DNA from 4 places in the Paracidovorax sp. genome. Region 2 is predicted to be linked to each of the others. Evidence: predicted binding sites of a transcription regulator. Region 2 holds the regulator's gene; each other region holds the start of a gene.

Region 1 (4,210 bases), on a different contig from region 2:
ATGGTCATGCAGTCGATCGCCGTGGTGAGCAAGACCGGCGGTAAAAGCGCCTACTTCTCAGCTTCGGCCGCCGCCGCTGGCTGATCGGGAGCCAGGGGCCAGGGAACCTTGGCAAGCGCTGGAAACTGCATCTCCAGCATCTTCCAGCGTTGCCCTATCGTCTGGCACTGAGAGGGTGGGGCCAGCCTGCATATTTTCTCCTGCCATTGCCTGCTCTCGTCCAGGCGACCTTGTATGGCCAGGGCGGCAGACAGCTTCATCATATTGAGCGAGCTCGGCAGAATATTCACAACGGTCTTGAGCCACTCCACATCTTGCGTAGGCATAGGTGTGCGTAGCTCATACTTCTCCGCAATGAATACTTGGCGCATGTGAGAAAGCATGGGGAGATCTGGCAGTCGCGCCTGCTCTTCCGATATCCATATTCCGGAAATTCGCAGCCTCACGGACCGCCAGGAGTCCTCCATTCGGAATGCATCCAGAATGATTGCCGAGCCGACCACTGCATAGGTGACGATCAGCGGAACCAACGTCCATCGCTCAAATGACCTGTGGTTTCCTTTGGCCATACCGGCATGCAGCACCCCCAGGCAGAGCATGGCAGGAAAAAGAAAATAAGCATACTGGAATGGGTATTCCAGCATAGAGTGAATACTAAACGCCACAAATACCACGCAAAACGGCAGCACCTGGGCATTCAGCCGCTGGGAAATGCACTTCAATGAAAAAATCAGCAAAGCCCCCCCCAGAAGCAGGCCCAAGGGGAATCCGCACCAGATGATCAGATCGAGGAAGACATTATGGGACTGCGCAAACAGCATATGGTCGAGCACCGCCGGCGTCTTTTCCAGCGCGAGTTGCGCCGCGACCACCTGATTCCAGCCATACCCCAGCCAGGGATTCAGTGCAGCACCGCGAAGCAGCATCATCCATTGGGTGGGGCGAGGCTCGCCTGCCAGGCGCTTCAACGCATCCATACCATCACCCAGCCCCAGGGCCGCGTTGATGGAGGGCCACAAAAGCATCAGCACAGAGGCTGTCAGGATGCAACTGGCCAGTTTAACGATGAGCCGTCTTTGAATGCCGATGGTCTTCCGGTGCCAGACCAGCAAGAACATCAGCGCCGCCAGTTCTAGGATGCCCGTGCGAGATTGCGTAAGGACAATGCCGAAGAGCAGCCAGATGGTTGCGAGCAGGAACACAGGCTCTCGCACCTTGTTTCTGGCCAATGCCCACAATTGAGCCGCAATACCCCACACCAACAAGGTTGAGGTCTGGTTGGGCTGAGCCAGGTTGGAAATCGCCCTGATGGGGGAACCTGCCATCACCCATGTTTCCATGGACTCACCTTCGACCAGACTGAGCCATTGACAGATATTGATGCCGACAGAAGCAATCGATGCTATGCCGATGGCTAAAAAAATCGTATCACCGATCTCCGCACGCTTTCCGGCACCCCACACCGTTCCAAGCCATAAAGCAACGGCAGCTCCTGCAACGTAAGCAAATCCGATCCACACCTGTCCGGAGTATGGGAGCACGCCCAAGCGATATTGCAGCCAGGGGATCAAAGAGCACGCCAGAAAGAGCATGCAGGGCATGCTGACCGAAAACCGCCGTTCAGTCACCCAGGTAAACAGCAGCAGGCAAAAGAACCAAGTCGCCATCCATGCATCCGACTGCATGGATGTCCACGGTTCGTAATGATTAGGGAGCAGCCAGGCACACCCCAGCAACAGCCCTCCCAAAAAGATCCAAATGGGCTTCAGCGATATTTTTTGATAGGCAGGCATGCTCGGCCACAAAAACAAAAAGGGGCCGAAGCCCCTTTTGAATAAACATATGAAAATTAGCGGCACTCGCTAGGCACGTATTTGCTCTTGGCCGTATCGCTAGTCGTGCATTTCCAAACGATGTTGGTGCCAGGCACATTACCAGCAGTCAAGCCAGTTCCAGCAGGAGCATTGGGAGTCAACGAAAGCGTCACAGAGCCAGCACGGGAAGTGGTGGTGACGGTAATCACCCCGGTACCCGATGCGATACCCACAGAGGCCACGTTGGTCGTAGCGGAAGGTGCCGTCCACCCCAAAGACAAGTCGGACGCGCCATTGGCCGCATTCTCAGCCACGGTCGTCTTTGCGGCAGAGGCAGCCACCAAGCCCTCGGACACGCGCGCGCGCACCGTGTAATCCTGATAAGCCGGCAGTGCCACGGCAGCCAAGATACCAATGATCGCCACGACGATCATCAGTTCGATCAGGGTAAAACCCTTTTGCAGATTACGCTTCATAAAATACTCCAGAGAGTCGGTCAAAAAAAAGAGAAACCTGCCGAAGAGTTCTTCAGGTTCCCGGAAGTTCAGCAGGTTGCATGCCAGCCGGGCCCTCGGTCGCGCGCCCCAACATTCGGCAACACGCGCGCACGGCGGTTTACACGAAGGAGAGAATACCGCCGAAAGTGACAATCCTGTCAGACGGATTTGTCATTTCAAGGGGCCGCCAGCACGTGAGCCACGCGAGCTCAGTTGACGACGACGAACTCCATTGCCGTCCCTGCGAGTTCGATGCGGTCGCCATGCCTGAGCGGCATCCCCTCCGCGCCCAGTGCCGTGCCGTTCAGGATCGCTGTCTGCTCGCCTTCCACATGGGCCAGCTCAAACGATTCGTCATGCCGCCGGGTGATCGAGGCCACCGCCACGCCGGGCTTGCCCAGGGTGGTGACGACCTTGGTCAGGGCCACTTCGCGTCCGGCGGCGGGGCCGGTCAGCACGCGGATGGCAGCAGAGGTGGGTGCGGCCACGGCGGGCGGCGGGGTGGCGGTCAGGGGCATGGCACCGGCCAGGGGGGCCGGGCGCGTGGACTGATTGCGGGGCGGGGCCATGCCGGGCTTGAACACCAGGGTGTGTTCGTAGGCATCGGCCTGACCCTCGTCCTGCATGAAGCGGATCTTGTACTTGCCCATTTCGATGACGTCGCCGCTGCGCAGCACCTGCCGCTGAATGGGCGCGCCGTTGACGTAGGTGCCGTTGGTGCTCTGCAGGTCTTCGATTTCCACCGGGCCGCCCGGCGCGGGCATGTGCAGCACGGCGTGTTCGCCGCTGATGGCCAGGTTGTCGATCACCACGTCGTTGTAGGGGCGGCGGCCGAGGGTGGTGCGCTCCTTGGCGAGTTCGACCTCGTTCATCACGACGCCGTCGATGGCGATGATCATCTTGGGCATGGAGAGCTCCTCTTCAGGGCCGGCTCGTTGCGGCAGTCAGTGGCAGTCATTGAGTGTGTGGGAACGGGGAGGCGGTTGAACTTGTAGTAAGCCCGCCTTGAATTGCGCCGGATCCGTAGGGAGCGCTCTAGCGTGCCTGCATCCGCATCCCGTGTAGTTTCGTCTGTCTTCGATGCGAAAGCGCCGCCTCTACCCGCCCGGCGGGGGACTCAGGAGCCGCGACATCAGGTTCCGCAAGCGACCATTCTGCCCCCCCGCGCCCCCGGTAGCCGGCGGCCCTTGCACCGCCACCAGCACCACGCTGATATTGTCGCGGCCGCCCATCAGGTTGGCGAGTTCCACCAAGCGGGTCGCCATGTCCGGCAGCGCCAGCGGCATGGCCATCAAACCGGCCAGGGCACGGTCGTCCGCCATGTCCGTGAGGCCATCCGAGCACAGCAGAAACAGGTCGCCCGCCTGCACGGGAAATTCGTTGACCTCAATCTGCACGACGGCATCCACGCCGAGCGCCCTGGTGACGAGGTTGCGATAGCCCGACACCGCAGCCTGCTCGGGCGTGAGCAGGCCGGCGTCGATCTGCTCCTGCAGCCAGGAATGATCCCGGGTGAGCTGATGCAGCACACCGTCGCGCCAGCGATAGCAGCGCGAGTCCCCCACATGGCCGAGGATGAGCCGTTCGTTCAGGAAGACACCGACCACCAGGGTCGTGCCCATGCCCGAATACTCCGGGTGCGAGAGCGAGGCGCTGAGGATGGCGTAGTTGGCATTGGCAACGCTGCGCTCCAGCGCACGGCCCACGCTATCGCCGGGCTCCCGATCCCGGCCCAGCCAGCCAGCCATGTCGGCGGCGATGGATTGAACTGCCATGCCACTCGCGACTTCACCGGCGTTGTAGCCGCCCATGCCATCGGCCAGCACGGCGATACGGGTGTTCTCCATCACCAGCACGGCATCTTCGTTGTTGTCGCGCACGCGGCCGCAGTCTGACAGC
Region 2 (4,210 bases):
GTGGACAGCGTTCGCCGCGTGACCGCCATCGTGGCGGAGATCAGCGCCGCCACCCAGGAGCAGAGCACGGGCATCTCTGAGGTCGGCAGCGCCGTGAGCCAGATGGACCAGGCCACGCAGCAGAACGCCGCGCTCGTGGAAGAGGCGACCGCCGCCGCGCAGTCGCTGCAGCAGCAGGCGGCGCAGCTGGCCGATGCCGTGGCGGGCTTCAAGCTGGCGGCGGGAGGCGACGCCGCGCTGCCGGCGCTGCCGGCGCTGCCGGCGCTGCCGCGGCACTGAGCCCCGTGACCGCACTGAGCGGTCAGCGCATGCGCCGGGCCTCGCATGAGGCACTTTTCGGGCTGCAGCGCTTGTTCTGCCAGCGCAATGTGCTATTCAATCAATAGCAAACTGAACCATGGAAAAGGCCGGTACGCCGCCCGATCCGCGTGCGGTCTTACAGACACTGGCGCATGAAGGGCCGCACCGGCAGCATCCGCCACCCCCACAGTGCAGCCATGTCATTTCACGCAGCCCCCCGCCCCCGCTTCACCGCCCACACCTGGCTGGCCCTGGCCGGCTGGCTGGCGCTGACCTTCGCCACGGCCGCCATCGGCGGCGTAGCCTCGGTGCAGGCTCCGGCCTTCTACGCGCAACTCACGCAGCCTTCGTGGTCGCCGCCGCCCGGTGTCTTCGGTCCGGTCTGGACGGTGCTCTACGCGGTGATGGCCATCGCCGCCTGGCTGGTGTGGCGTGAGCCCGCCAGCGGCGCGCGCCGCCGGACGCTGACGCTCTTTTGCTTGCAGCTGGTGCTCAACGGTCTCTGGAGCTGGCTGTTCTTCGCCTGGCATCTGGGCGCCTGGGCGCTGGCTGACATCGCCCTCTTGTGGCTGACGGTGGCCGCCACGCTGACGGGCTTCTGGCGCATCAAGCCGCTGGCGGGTGCGCTGCTGGTGCCCTATCTGGCCTGGATCAGCTTCGCCGCGGCGCTCAACGTCACGCTCTGGCGCATGAACCCGCAGCTGCTGGGCTGATCACAGCGCCTTGCGCAGGTTGGCCGGGGCGATGCGCAGCGCCTCGCGGTACTTGGCCACCGTGCGGCGGGCGCATTCGATGCCCTGCTCCTTGAGCATTTCCGCGATCTGGCTGTCCGACAGCGGCTTGGCCGGACTCTCGGCCGAAACGAACTGCTTGATGAGCGCCCGCACGGCCGTGCTGGAGGCATTGCCGCCGGTTTCGGTGCCCAGGCCCGAACCGAAGAAGTACTTCAGCTCGTAGGTGCCCTGGGGCGTGGCCATGTACTTGGCCGTGGTCACGCGGCTGATGGTCGATTCGTGCAGGCCGAGTTCGTCTGCGATGTCGCGCAGCACCAGCGGCCGCATGGCCAGCTCGCCATGCACGAAGAAGTTGCGCTGGCGGTCCACGATGGCGCGCGACACGCGCAGGATGGTATCGAAGCGCTGCTGGATGTTCTTGATGAACCAGCGCGCCTCCTGCAGCCGCTGCTGCATGGCCTGGTGGCCCTCGCCGCCCCGGTTGCCGCGCAGCGCGCCGGCATAGACGTCGTGCACGCGCAGGCGCGGCATCACGTCGGGGTTGAGCTGCACGCTGAAGTTCTGCTGCGCGCCGCGCCCGGTCTTCTTGACGATGACGTCGGGCACGATGATGTTGCGCTCCACCTCGACGAAGCGCCGGCCCGGCCGGGGCTCCAGCCGTGCGATCAGCGCCATGGCGGCGCGGGTGCGCTCTTCGCTGCCGCCGCCGCACAGCGGCGTGAGGCGGCGCACGTCGCGCTTGGCCAGCATCTCCAGCGGCTGCTCGCAGATGCGCAGCGCGACCTGCAGCACGTCGGCATCGGCCTCGCGGGCTTCGGCCAGGGCGCGCAGCTGCAGCGTCAAACATTCGGCCAGGCCGCGCGCGCCCACGCCGGTGGGCTCCAGGCTCTGCAGCAGGCGCAGGGCGACGGTGAAGCGGTGGACCAGCTCTTCGAGCTGTTCAAGGTCGGCATCGCCGGCCAGGCTCCGGGCCAGCGATTCGAGCGACTCGTCGAGGTAGCCGTCGTCGTTGAGGGATTCGATCAAAAAGCGCAGCGCCGCCGTATCCAGCGGCGAGAGGCGCAGCGAAAGCGCCTGGCGGTGCAGGAAGGCGGTGAGCGATTCACCGCTGCGGGCCAGCTCGGTGGCATCGGCCTGGCCGTCTTCGTCGCCGGTGCGGTTGCGTGCCGGGGCGTCGCCGCCCCATTCGCTGTCGTCGGGCGAGAAGTCCACCGTGCCGTCGCCTTCCCAGTCGGGCGCTTCGGTGACGGCGTCGGGGCCTGCGGGCACGTCGGCATCGCCCCCGCCCTCGGCGGCCGTGGAAGTGGTGGTGCTGGCCGATGCGGCGCCGTAGGGCGACTCATCTTCCGTCACGGGCGTGTCGGCCTGGGGCAGGCCGAACTCTTCGCGCGGTGCGTCTTCGAGGTTGCGCTCCAGGAAGGGGTTGTCGTCGAGCATCTGCTCGACTTCCTGCGACAGTTCCAGCGTGGAGAGCTGCAGCAGCCGGATCGATTGCTGCAGCTGGGGGGTGAGCGCGAGGTGTTGGGAGACCCGCAGGGAAAGGCCAGGCTTCATCACATCCGGAAATGCTCGCCCAGGTACACGCGGCGCACCTCGGCGTTGTCCACGATGTCGGCGGGCGTGCCCTGCGCCAGCACGGTGCCGTCGCTGATGATGAAGGCGTGGTCGCAGATACCCAGCGTCTCACGCACGTTGTGGTCGGTGATGAGCACGCCGATGCCGCGCTCCTTCAGAAAGCCGATGATGCGCTGGATCTCGATCACGGCGATGGGGTCGATCCCGGCGAAGGGCTCGTCCAGCAGGATGAAGCGCGGCTGCGTGGCCAGCGCCCGGGCGATCTCGACGCGGCGGCGCTCGCCGCCCGAGAGGGCCAGCGCGGGCGAGGCGCGCAGGTGCTCCACGCGCAACTCCTGCAGCAGCGCCGTCAGCCGCTCCTCGATCTCCGCGCGGGAAAGCGGCTTGCCGTCTGCGTCCTTCTGCAGCTCCAGCACCGCCCGCACGTTCTCTTCCACGTTCAGCTTGCGGAAGATCGACGCTTCCTGGGGCAGGTACGACAGACCCAGGCGCGAGCGCCGGTGGATGGGCATGTTGGCGACCGACTGGCCGTCAATGACGATGTCGCCGCCGTCGCTGCGCACCAGCCCGACGATCATGTAGAACGACGTGGTCTTGCCCGCGCCGTTGGGTCCCAGCAGGCCGACGACTTCGCCCTTCTGCACGGTGAGCGACACGTCCTTGACCACCTTGCGGCTGCCGTAGGACTTCTGCAGGTGGCGTGCCTCCAGGCGGCTGCCCGGGGCCGCAGCGCTGGCGGCCGCGGACGTGGAAATGGGGGAGGAAAAGGATTCGCTCACTTGCTCGCGCCGCTCTTCATATCGGTACTGGGCCGCAGGGTGGGTGCGGGCGTGGCGGGCGCAGGCGTTGCCGCCGGCGCATCGGGAGCGGACTCCTTGGGCGCCAGCACCGCGCGCACGCGGCCGCCGGGGGTGCCCGAGGCGGTGCCCGCAGGCGCCGTGCGCTGGCCATCGACGGTCAGCACATCGGTCACGCTGTTGTAGAAGATGACCGCACCCGCCATCTCGTCGGAGAGCGCACCGCCGCGGTAGCGGCGCATTTCGGCGCGTCCGATGAGCTTGACCGTGTCGGCGCGGCCGTCGTATTCGATGGTCTGGGCCTCGCCTTCGACGAATTCATCGGGCGCGCCGGCCACGGTGTCGCGCTTCTGGCGGAAGAAAGCGCGCTTGCCGGGCTCGGCCGTCACCACTCCGTGCTGGAAGCCGTCCGGGTCCTGGCGGACATCGACCCGCGCGCCCCGCAGCACCATGGTGCCCTTGGTCAGCACGACCCGGCCGGTGAAGACGCTGGTCTGCTGGAGCTCATCGTGGCGCAGGGAATCGGCCTCGATGTTCATGGGCTTGTTGCGGTCGGCCTTTTCGGCGCGGGCGCCCCACGAGGCACAGGCCAGCGCGCAGAGCAGAAGGAGCGGGAGCAGTCTTGTTCTCATAGGGCACGAATCTTGCAGACATTGTACTGACCTGACGATTCAGGTCCGCAGAAAGCGTTTGCCGAGCCGGGTGAGCCTGAGTGGCACACCAGACGGCAAGCCCAGCATCATGCACGGCCTGCGCGGCCCGGGTAAGAAGCCTGCATGAATTTCCCGCACCCAGCGGCTTGCG
Region 3 (4,210 bases), on a different contig from region 2:
TGGCCGGCGCCGCGACGAAGGCGGTCACCATCGCGATCACCGCCGAGAACGCCTGCGCGCCCGGCCCGAAAAGGCCCAGGTGCGCCACCACCGAGAGCAGCGAGGCCAGCGCCATCGCGCCCACGCCCACCGGGTTGATGTCGTAGAGATGGGCGCGCTTGAACTCGATGCCCGGCGGCGACAGGCCCAGCGGCTTGTTCACCACCAGGTCGGCCACCACCGCCATCATCCAGGCGATGGCGATGTTGGAATACAGCCCCAGCACCTGCCCCAGCGCGGTGAACACGTTCATCTCCATCAGCATGAAGGCGATGAGCGTGTTGAACACCACCCACACCACGCGCCCCGGGTGGCTGTGCGTGAGGCGCGAGAAGAAGTTGCTCCACGCGAGCGATCCCGCATAGGCATTGGTCACGTTGATCTTGATCTGCGAGACCACCACGAAGAGCGCCGTGGCCGCCACCGCCCAGCGGTAGTCCGAGAACACGTAGCCGTAGGCCGCCAGGTACATCTGGTTCGGGTCCACCGCCCGCTCGGGCGGCACGCTCAGGCCGATCGCCAGATAGGCCAGCAGCGCGCCCCCCAGCATCTTGAACACGCCCAGCACCACCCAGCCCGGCCCTCCGGCCAGAACGCCCGCCCACCAGCGCCAGCGGGTGGCGGGCGTGCGCGCCGGCATGAAGCGGAGATAGTCGGCCTGCTCCCCCATCTGGGTGATGAGGGCGATGCCCACGGTGAGTGCCGCGCCAAAAAGGTGCAAATCGAAGGTGGCCGAGCCGCCAAGATCGCCGGAATAGTGCGCAATGCCCGCAAATGCACCAGGATCGCGCGCGAGCACGAAGCCGAAGGGCACGAGCAGCATCAGCAGCCAGATAGGCTGTGTCCACACCTGCAGCCGGCTGATGGCCGACACGCCGTGGGTGACCAGCGGAATCACCACGAGCGCGCAGAGCAGATAGCCCCAGGCTGGGGGAATGTCCAGCGCCAGTTCCAGCGCATAGGCCATCACGGCGGCCTCCAGCGCGAAGAAGACGAAGGTAAAACTCGCGTAGATGAGCGAGGTGAGGGTCGAGCCGATGTACCCGAAACCCGCGCCGCGCGTGAGCAGGTCCATGTCCACGCCGTAGCGCGCCGCATAAACACTGATGGGCATGCCCGCCAGGAAGATGATGAGCCCCGTCGCCAGGATGGCCCAGAAGGCATTGGCGAAGCCGTACTGCACCAGCAGCGTGGCGCCCACGGCTTCCAGGATCAGGAACGAGGCCGCGCCGAAGGCCGTGTTGGCGACCCGCCAGGCGGACCACTTGCGGAAGCGCTGCGGCGTGAAGCGCAGCGCGTAGTCCTCCAGCGTCTCGCTGCCCACCCAGCTGTTGTAGTCGCGGCGCACCTTCACGATGCGCTGCGGCGCCTCGCCTTCTGCGGGCGTGGCGTCGTCATGCGCAGTGACCAGGCGAGCGGGAACGGGGGCGGAACTCACGCCCCGCAGGTGCAGCATTCATGCCACCCGCTGGCGTCGCACGGACGCGCAGGAACTCGGCGCGGTCATCGCTCTCCGCCTCGCCCGGCGTGGGGCGCTCCCTGCCGGCGCCCCTCCGCCGCGCCCCGCCCGGGGCATGGCACGACGTCCGGATGGCAGCGCGGCACACGCGGGCAATTGGCAGGATTCCTGCTTTACGATGCCCGTCCCGCTTGAGGCGACCGACGGACTCCCCATGGAACTGACCCCCCGCGAAAAAGACAAGCTCCTCATCTTCACCGCCGCCCTGCTGGCCGAGCGGCGCCGCGCCCGCGGGCTCAAGCTGAACTACCCCGAAGCCATGGCCCTCATCAGCGCCGCCGTGATGGAAGGCGCGCGCGACGGCAAGACCGTGGCCCAGCTGATGAGCGAGGGGCGCGCCGTGCTCACCCGTGACGACGTGATGGAGGGCGTGCCCGAGATGATTCCGGACATCCAGGTCGAGGCCACCTTCCCCGATGGCACCAAGCTCGTCACCGTACACCAGCCCATCGTCTGAACCGCCGCGACGGCCCTACACCACTCCAGCGCCGATCCCACCTAGGCATACCGCTATGAAAAAAGAAGCACGACTCTCCATCGCCTCCCGCACGGCACTCGCCCTGGGTGCGCTGCTGATGCTGCCTGCGCTGGCGCTGGCCCACCCCGGCCACGGCGCCGACGGGTTTCAACATGCCAGCGCCCGCTTCATGGATGGTCTGCTTCACCCCTTCTCCGGGCTGGACCACCTGGCCGCCATGCTGGCCGTGGGCGTGTGGAGCGCGCTGGCCGTGCGCCCCGTCTGGCTGGCCCCCGCCGCCTTCGTGACCCTGCTGACGGCAGGCGCCGCCACCGGCTTCGCGGGCGTGGTGGTGCCGGCGGTGGAACCCATGATCGCCACCTCCCTGCTCGTGCTGGGCCTGCTGGTGGCCTGGCGCCGCCATCTGCCGCTGGCCGTTGCCGCCGGCGTGGCGGGCGTGTTCGCGTTCTTCCACGGCGCGGCGCACGGGGCCGAGCTGGCGGGCGGCAGCCAGTGGCAGGCGCTGGCCGGCATGGTCATCGCCACGGCCGCGCTGCATGCCACGGGCGTGGTTCTGGGCCGCGTGGTGATGGCGCGCCACCGCTGGATGGCCGTGGCAGGCGGCGGCGCCACCGCGCTGCTGGGCGTGTCGCTGCTGGCCCAGCTGGCCTGAGTCACGCCACGCCAGCCCCTCACCCCTACGACAGGCCCCGCCATGATCCCAGGTGAACTCCTCATCGACGAGGGCGAACACGCCCTCAATACCGGCCGGCGCACGCTGAGCCTGGTGGTACGCAATGCGTCGGACCGGCCCATTCAGGTCGGCTCGCACTACCACTTCGCCGAGACCAACGGCGCGCTGGAGTTCGACCGCGCTGCCGCGCACGGCATGCGCCTGAACATCGGCAGCGGCATGGCCGTGCGCTTCGAGCCCGGCCAGCAGCGCACCGTCGAACTGGTGGACTACGCGGGCAGCCGCGTGGTGCACGGCTTCCGCGGGCTGACCCGGGGCCCGCTGGATACAGCGGCCTCGGGCTGAGCCCACGCCCCACCGCAATCAGAACGAGAACACCCAGGCCCCGCCCGAGCGCCGGAGAAACCCCATGGCTACCCTTTCCAAACGCGCCTACGCAGAGATGTTCGGCCCCACCGTGGGCGACCGCGTGCGCCTGGCCGACACCGGCCTCATCGCCGAAGTGGAGCAGGACTACACCCTGCGCGCCGGCGCCTATGGCGAAGAGGTGAAGTTCGGCGGCGGCAAGACCATCCGCGACGGCATGGCGCAGAGCCAGCGCACCCGCACCGAAGGCGCGCTGGACACGGTGCTGACCAACGCGCTCATCATCGACCACTGGGGCATCGTCAAGGCCGACATCGGCCTGAAGGACGGCCGCGTCGCCGCCATCGGCAAGGCCGGCAACCCCGACACGCAGCCGGGCGTGGACCTCATCATCGGCCCGGGCACCGAGATCATCAGCTGCGAGGGCCTGATCGTCACGGCCGGCGGCATCGACAGCCACATCCACTTCATCTGCCCGCAGCAGATCGAAGAGGCCCTGGCCTCGGGCATCACCACCATGCTGGGCGGCGGCACGGGGCCCGCCACCGGCACGCTGGCCACGACCTGCACCTCCGGCCCCTGGAACATCGAACGCATGCTGCAGGCGGCCGACGCCTTCCCGATGAACATCGGCTTCCTGGGCAAGGGCAACGCCAGCCAGCCGGCGGCGCTGCGCGAGCAGATCGACGCCGGCGTGATCGGCCTGAAGCTGCACGAGGACTGGGGCAGCACGCCCGCGGCCATCAGCAACTGCCTGGACGTGGCCGACGAGACCGACACGCAGGTCGCCATCCACTCCGACACGCTCAACGAAAGCGGCTTCGTCGAGAACACCATCGCCGCCGTGGGCGGGCGGGGCATCTGCGCCTTCCACACCGAAGGCGCGGGCGGCGGCCATGCGCCCGACATCCTGCGCGTGGTGGGCGAGGACAACTTCCTGCCCTCCTCCACCAACCCCACCATGCCCTACACGGTGAACACGCTGGACGAGCATGTGGACATGCTCATGGTGTGCCACCACCTCGACGCGGCCATCGCCGAAGACCTGGCCTTCGCCGAAAGCCGCATCCGCCGCGAGACCATCGCCGCCGAAGACGTGCTGCACGACCTGGGCGCCATCAGCATGATGAGCAGC
Region 4 (4,210 bases), on a different contig from region 2:
CAGGCCACGGGCCACAAGGCGGTGCTGTCGTCAGGCGCTACCGGCAAGTTCTACGCGCAGATCATCCACGGCGCGCCCTTCCAGCTGCTGCTGGCTGCAGACGACGCCACGCCCGCACGGCTGGAAAGCGAAGGCCGGATCGTGCCGGGATCTCGCTTCACCTACGCGGTGGGCCAGCTGGTGCTCTGGAGCGCCCGGCCCGGCTATGTGGACACCCAAGGCCAGGTGCTGCGCACGGGCGACTTCGCCTATCTGGCCATGGCCAACCCCAGGCTGGCGCCCTATGGCCTGGCCGCGCAGCAGACGCTGGACAAGCTGGGCGTGGCGGCGCGCGTGCAGCCCCGGCTGGTGATGGGCGAGAACATCGCGCAGACCTACCAGTTCGTGGCCAGCGGCAACGCGCAGCTGGGCTTCGTGGCGCTCTCGCAGGTCATGGAAGACGGACGCGTCGCGCGTGGCTCCGCCTGGCGGGTGCCACCTCAGTTCCACGAGCCCATCCGCCAGGACGCGGTGCTGCTGGCCGCCGGCAAGGACAGCGCCGCCGCCCGGGCGCTACTGCAGTACCTGCGCAGCGATGCGGCCCGCGCCGTGATCCGCGGCTACGGCTACGAGTTCTGACAGCATGCCCCTGTCGGCGGACGACTTCGCGGCCATCGGCCTCACGCTGCGGCTGGCGGGACTGGCCACGGCCATCCTGCTGGTGCTCTGCACGCCACTGGCCTGGTGGCTGGCGCACACACGCTCGCGCTGGCGCGGCCCCGTGGCTGCCGTGGTGGCACTGCCGCTGGTGCTGCCACCCACCGTACTGGGCTTTTACCTGCTGATGCTGATGGGCCCGCAGGGTGCGGTGGGCGCCTTCACCCAGTGGCTGGGCCTGGGCACCCTGCCCTTCACCTTCTGGGGCCTGCTGGTGGGTTCGGTGGCCTATTCGCTGCCCTTCGCGGTGCAGCCGCTGCAGCGCGCCTTCGAATCACTGGGCGCGCGCCCGCTGGAGGTGGCCGCCACGCTGGGCGCGGGGCCCATCGACCGTTTCTTCAGCGTGGTGCTGCCGCTCGCGCGGCCGGGCTTCATCACCGCCGGTATCCTGAGCTTCGCCCACACCGTGGGCGAGTTCGGCGTGGTGCTGATGCTGGGCGGCAACATTCCGGGCGTGACGCGGGTGGTGTCGGTGCAGATCTACGACCACGTCGAAGCGCTGCAGTACACGCAGGCCCACTGGCTCGCGGGCGGCATGGTGGCGTTCTCGTTCATCGTGCTGCTGGCGTTGCAGTGGTGGCAGCCGGAGCGCCGCGCGCCATGACGCACGAGCCGCCGCAGCAGCGACCGGCCGACGCCATCGAGGCGCAGCTGCGGCTGGAGCGCGCCGCCTTCACGCTGGATGTGGACCTGGCGCTGCCCGGGCGCGGCATCACGGCGCTCTTCGGCCCCTCAGGTTGCGGCAAGACCAGCTGCCTGCGCGCCATGGCCGGGCTGGAGCGGGCCCGGGGCCGTGTCGTGGTGAACGGCCAGCCCTGGCAGGACGATGCCCGCCGCCTGTGGCTGCCTACACACCGGCGCGGCCTGGGCTATGTGTTCCAGGAATCCAGCCTGTTCGCGCACCTGAGCGTGCGCGGCAACATCGAATACGGCCTGCGCCGCCTGCCCGCCGCGCGGCGGCGCGTGGCGCTGGAGCAGGCGGTGGAACTGCTGGGCCTGGCCGGCCTGATGGCGCGCGACCCCGCCACGCTCTCGGGCGGCGAGCGCCAGCGCGTGGCCATCGCCCGCGCCCTGGCGGCCAGCCCCGCCGTGCTGTTCATGGACGAGCCGCTCGCCGCGCTGGATGCCGCGCGCAAGGCCGAGGTCATGCCCTATCTGGAAGGCCTGCAGCGCGGGCTGGACATTCCCGTCATCTATGTGAGCCATGCGCAGGACGAGGTGGCCCGGCTGGCTGCGCACCTGGTGCTGCTGCGTGAAGGCCGGGTCGAGGCCGCCGGCCCCACCGCCGAGTTGCTGGCGCGGCTGGATCTGCCGCTCGCCCACGGCGACGGCGCCGCCACGGTGGTGGCCGGCACCGTGGAATCGCACGATGGGCACGACCATCTCACCACCATGGCTTTCGCGGGAGGGCGCCTGCACTTCGCCTCGGCCCGCGCCCGGGCGCCGGGCCAGCCGATCCGTCTGCGCGTGCAGGCCCGGGACGTGAGCCTGGCTCTTTCGGCGCCACAGGGCAGCAGCATCCTGAACGCGGTGGCCGTGCGCATCACCGCCCTGCAGCCCGACGGCCCGGGCCAGGTCATGGTGGCCCTGGAGGCCGCCGGCACGCCGCTGCTGGCGCGCATCACACAGCGCTCGGCCCACCACCTGGGGCTGGCGGTGGGGCAGGCGCTGCTGGCACAGGTCAAGGGCGTGGCCGTGCTGGACTGAGTCAACGCAGCACGGCGGTGCCCCCGCCCCGAATCGGGCCGGCGCGGCACCCCAGACTGGTGCAAAACGCTCCGCCCCGCCCCGATAGCGGCGGCCCCCAGGCGAATTGAGGCCGGGCACGAATCCTGCTGCGACCCAGCCTGAAGCCCGTGGCAGTGCCGCTGCGGTTTTTCACAGCCTCCGCCAACGACGGCGGAACCCGATGCATGCCAGAGCGGCCCCTTCTGTGAGGGGCGGCGGCCTGCATCGGCCGTTCCCAACCGACTTCATCCGCGTTCGCGCGGGGGCTCCTGTCGTGCGACGCGCCTTGTTTCAGCCAAGAGTGCCCGCCGCCTGCCAGAGCCCCGGCCCGCACCGGAAATGCAGGAAAGACCCCATGAAAATCATCGTTGTAGGCCACGGCATGGTCGGCCACAAGTTTCTGGAAGAGCTGGAGCAACTGCAGGTCGCCGCCGAGGTGACCGTGCTGTGCGAGGAACCGCGCCCGGCCTACGACCGGGTCCACCTCTCGGAATTCTTCGCGGGCAAGACGGCCGAGGAGCTGTCGGTGGTGGAACCCGGCTTCTTCGAGCGCAGCGGCTTCACGCTGCGGCTGGCGGCGCGGGCGGCCTCCATCGAACGCCGCAACAACACCGTGACCACGATGGACGGCGAAGTGCTGCACTACGACAAGCTGGTGCTGGCGACGGGCTCGGTGCCCTTCGTGCCGCAGGTGCCCGGCCGCGACCGGCCGCACTGCTTCGTCTACCGCACCATCGAGGATCTGGAGGGCATGAAGGCCAGCGGCGCGCATTCAAAGACCGGCGTAGTGGTGGGCGGCGGCCTGCTGGGCCTGGAATGCGCCAAGGCGCTGCGCGACCTGGGCCTGGAGACGCACGTGGTCGAGTTCGCGCCGCGCCTCATGGCGGTGCAGGTGGACGAAGGCGGTGGCCGCGTGCTGCGCAGCAAGATCGAGGCGCTGGGCGTTCAGGTCCACACCAGCCGCAACACGGTGGAGATCACCGACGGGGCCACGGCACGGCACCGCATGGTCTTCGCCGACGGCACGCATCTGGAGACCGACATGATCGTGTTCTCCGCCGGCATCCGCCCGCGCGACGAGCTGGCGCGCCAGTGCGCTCTGGCCCTGGGGCCGCGCGGCGGCGTGGCGGTGGACGAGCACTGCCGCGCGAGCGACCGCAGCGTCTATGCCATCGGCGAATGCGCCTCGTGGAACGAGCAGCTCTTCGGCCTGGTCGCCCCCGGCTACGACATGGCCCGCGTAGCGGCGCGCCACATCGCCGGCCAGGCCGGCGCGGCGTTCGCGGGTGCCGACATGAGCACCAAGCTCAAGCTGATGGGCGTGGACGTGGCCAGCATCGGCGACGCGCAGGGCAAGACGCCCCACTGCCGCAGCTACCAGTTCATCGACGAGCGCAAGCAGATCTACAAGAAGATCGTGGTGAGCGACGACGGCAAAAAGCTGCTGGGCGCCGTGCTGGTGGGCAATGCCGACGAATACGGAACGCTGCTCCAGATGGCGCTCAACGGCATCGACCTGCCTGAAGAGCCGGAATTCCTGATCCTGCCCTCGAGCGACGGCAAGGCCAAGCCCGGCCTGGGCGTGGAGGCTCTGCCCGACAGCGCTCAGATCTGCTCGTGCAACAACGTCAGCAAGGGGCAGATCTGCGCCGCCGTGGGCGAAGGCGCCTGCACCATCGCGGAGATGAAGTCGTGCACCAAGGCGGGCGCCACCTGCGGCGGCTGCGTGCCGCTGGTCACCCAGGTGATGAAGGCCGAGATGGCCAAGCGTGGCATGGCGGTGAAC

Evidence for each region. Region 2 encodes sigma-54, which starts transcription at its own class of promoters, with help from an activator protein. Its sites were predicted from a motif close to TGGCANGNAANCTGCTTT; they were not measured.
Region 1: a site for sigma-54 is predicted at 2,359-2,376, ahead of AC3A84_RS03285 (pilin). Genes of this name have one in related genera too.
Region 3: a site for sigma-54 is predicted at 1,656-1,673, ahead of AC3A84_RS00065 (urease subunit gamma). Genes of this name have one in related genera too.
Region 4: a site for sigma-54 is predicted at 2,518-2,535, ahead of nirB (nitrite reductase large subunit NirB). Genes of this name have one in related genera too.

The regions. Positions count from the first base shown of each region.
Region 1 is NZ_JBXYZY010000002.1:112,723-116,932, reverse strand. It holds gene moaC (cyclic pyranopterin monophosphate synthase MoaC) at 1-84, shown strand, start outside; gene AC3A84_RS03290 (PglL family O-oligosaccharyltransferase) at 51-1,793, opposite strand; gene AC3A84_RS03285 (pilin) at 1,850-2,290, opposite strand; gene AC3A84_RS03280 (FHA domain-containing protein) at 2,521-3,219, opposite strand; gene AC3A84_RS03275 (Stp1/IreP family PP2C-type Ser/Thr phosphatase) at 3,409-4,210, opposite strand, start outside.
Region 2 is NZ_JBXYZY010000011.1:18,905-23,114, reverse strand. It holds gene AC3A84_RS05590 (methyl-accepting chemotaxis protein) at 1-279, shown strand, start outside; gene AC3A84_RS05585 (TspO/MBR family protein) at 498-1,013, shown strand; gene AC3A84_RS05580 (RNA polymerase factor sigma-54) at 1,014-2,588, opposite strand; gene lptB (LPS export ABC transporter ATP-binding protein) at 2,588-3,388, opposite strand; gene lptA (lipopolysaccharide transport periplasmic protein LptA) at 3,385-4,038, opposite strand.
Region 3 is NZ_JBXYZY010000001.1:8,103-12,312, reverse strand. It holds gene AC3A84_RS00070 (hybrid sensor histidine kinase/response regulator) at 1-1,495, opposite strand, end outside; gene AC3A84_RS00065 (urease subunit gamma) at 1,713-2,015, shown strand; gene AC3A84_RS00060 (HupE/UreJ family protein) at 2,071-2,688, shown strand; gene AC3A84_RS00055 (urease subunit beta) at 2,731-3,054, shown strand; gene ureC (urease subunit alpha) at 3,119-4,210, shown strand, end outside.
Region 4 is NZ_JBXYZY010000001.1:124,095-128,304, reverse strand. It holds gene modA (molybdate ABC transporter substrate-binding protein) at 1-618, shown strand, start outside; gene modB (molybdate ABC transporter permease subunit) at 623-1,300, shown strand; gene modC (molybdenum ABC transporter ATP-binding protein) at 1,297-2,403, shown strand; gene nirB (nitrite reductase large subunit NirB) at 2,780-4,210, shown strand, end outside.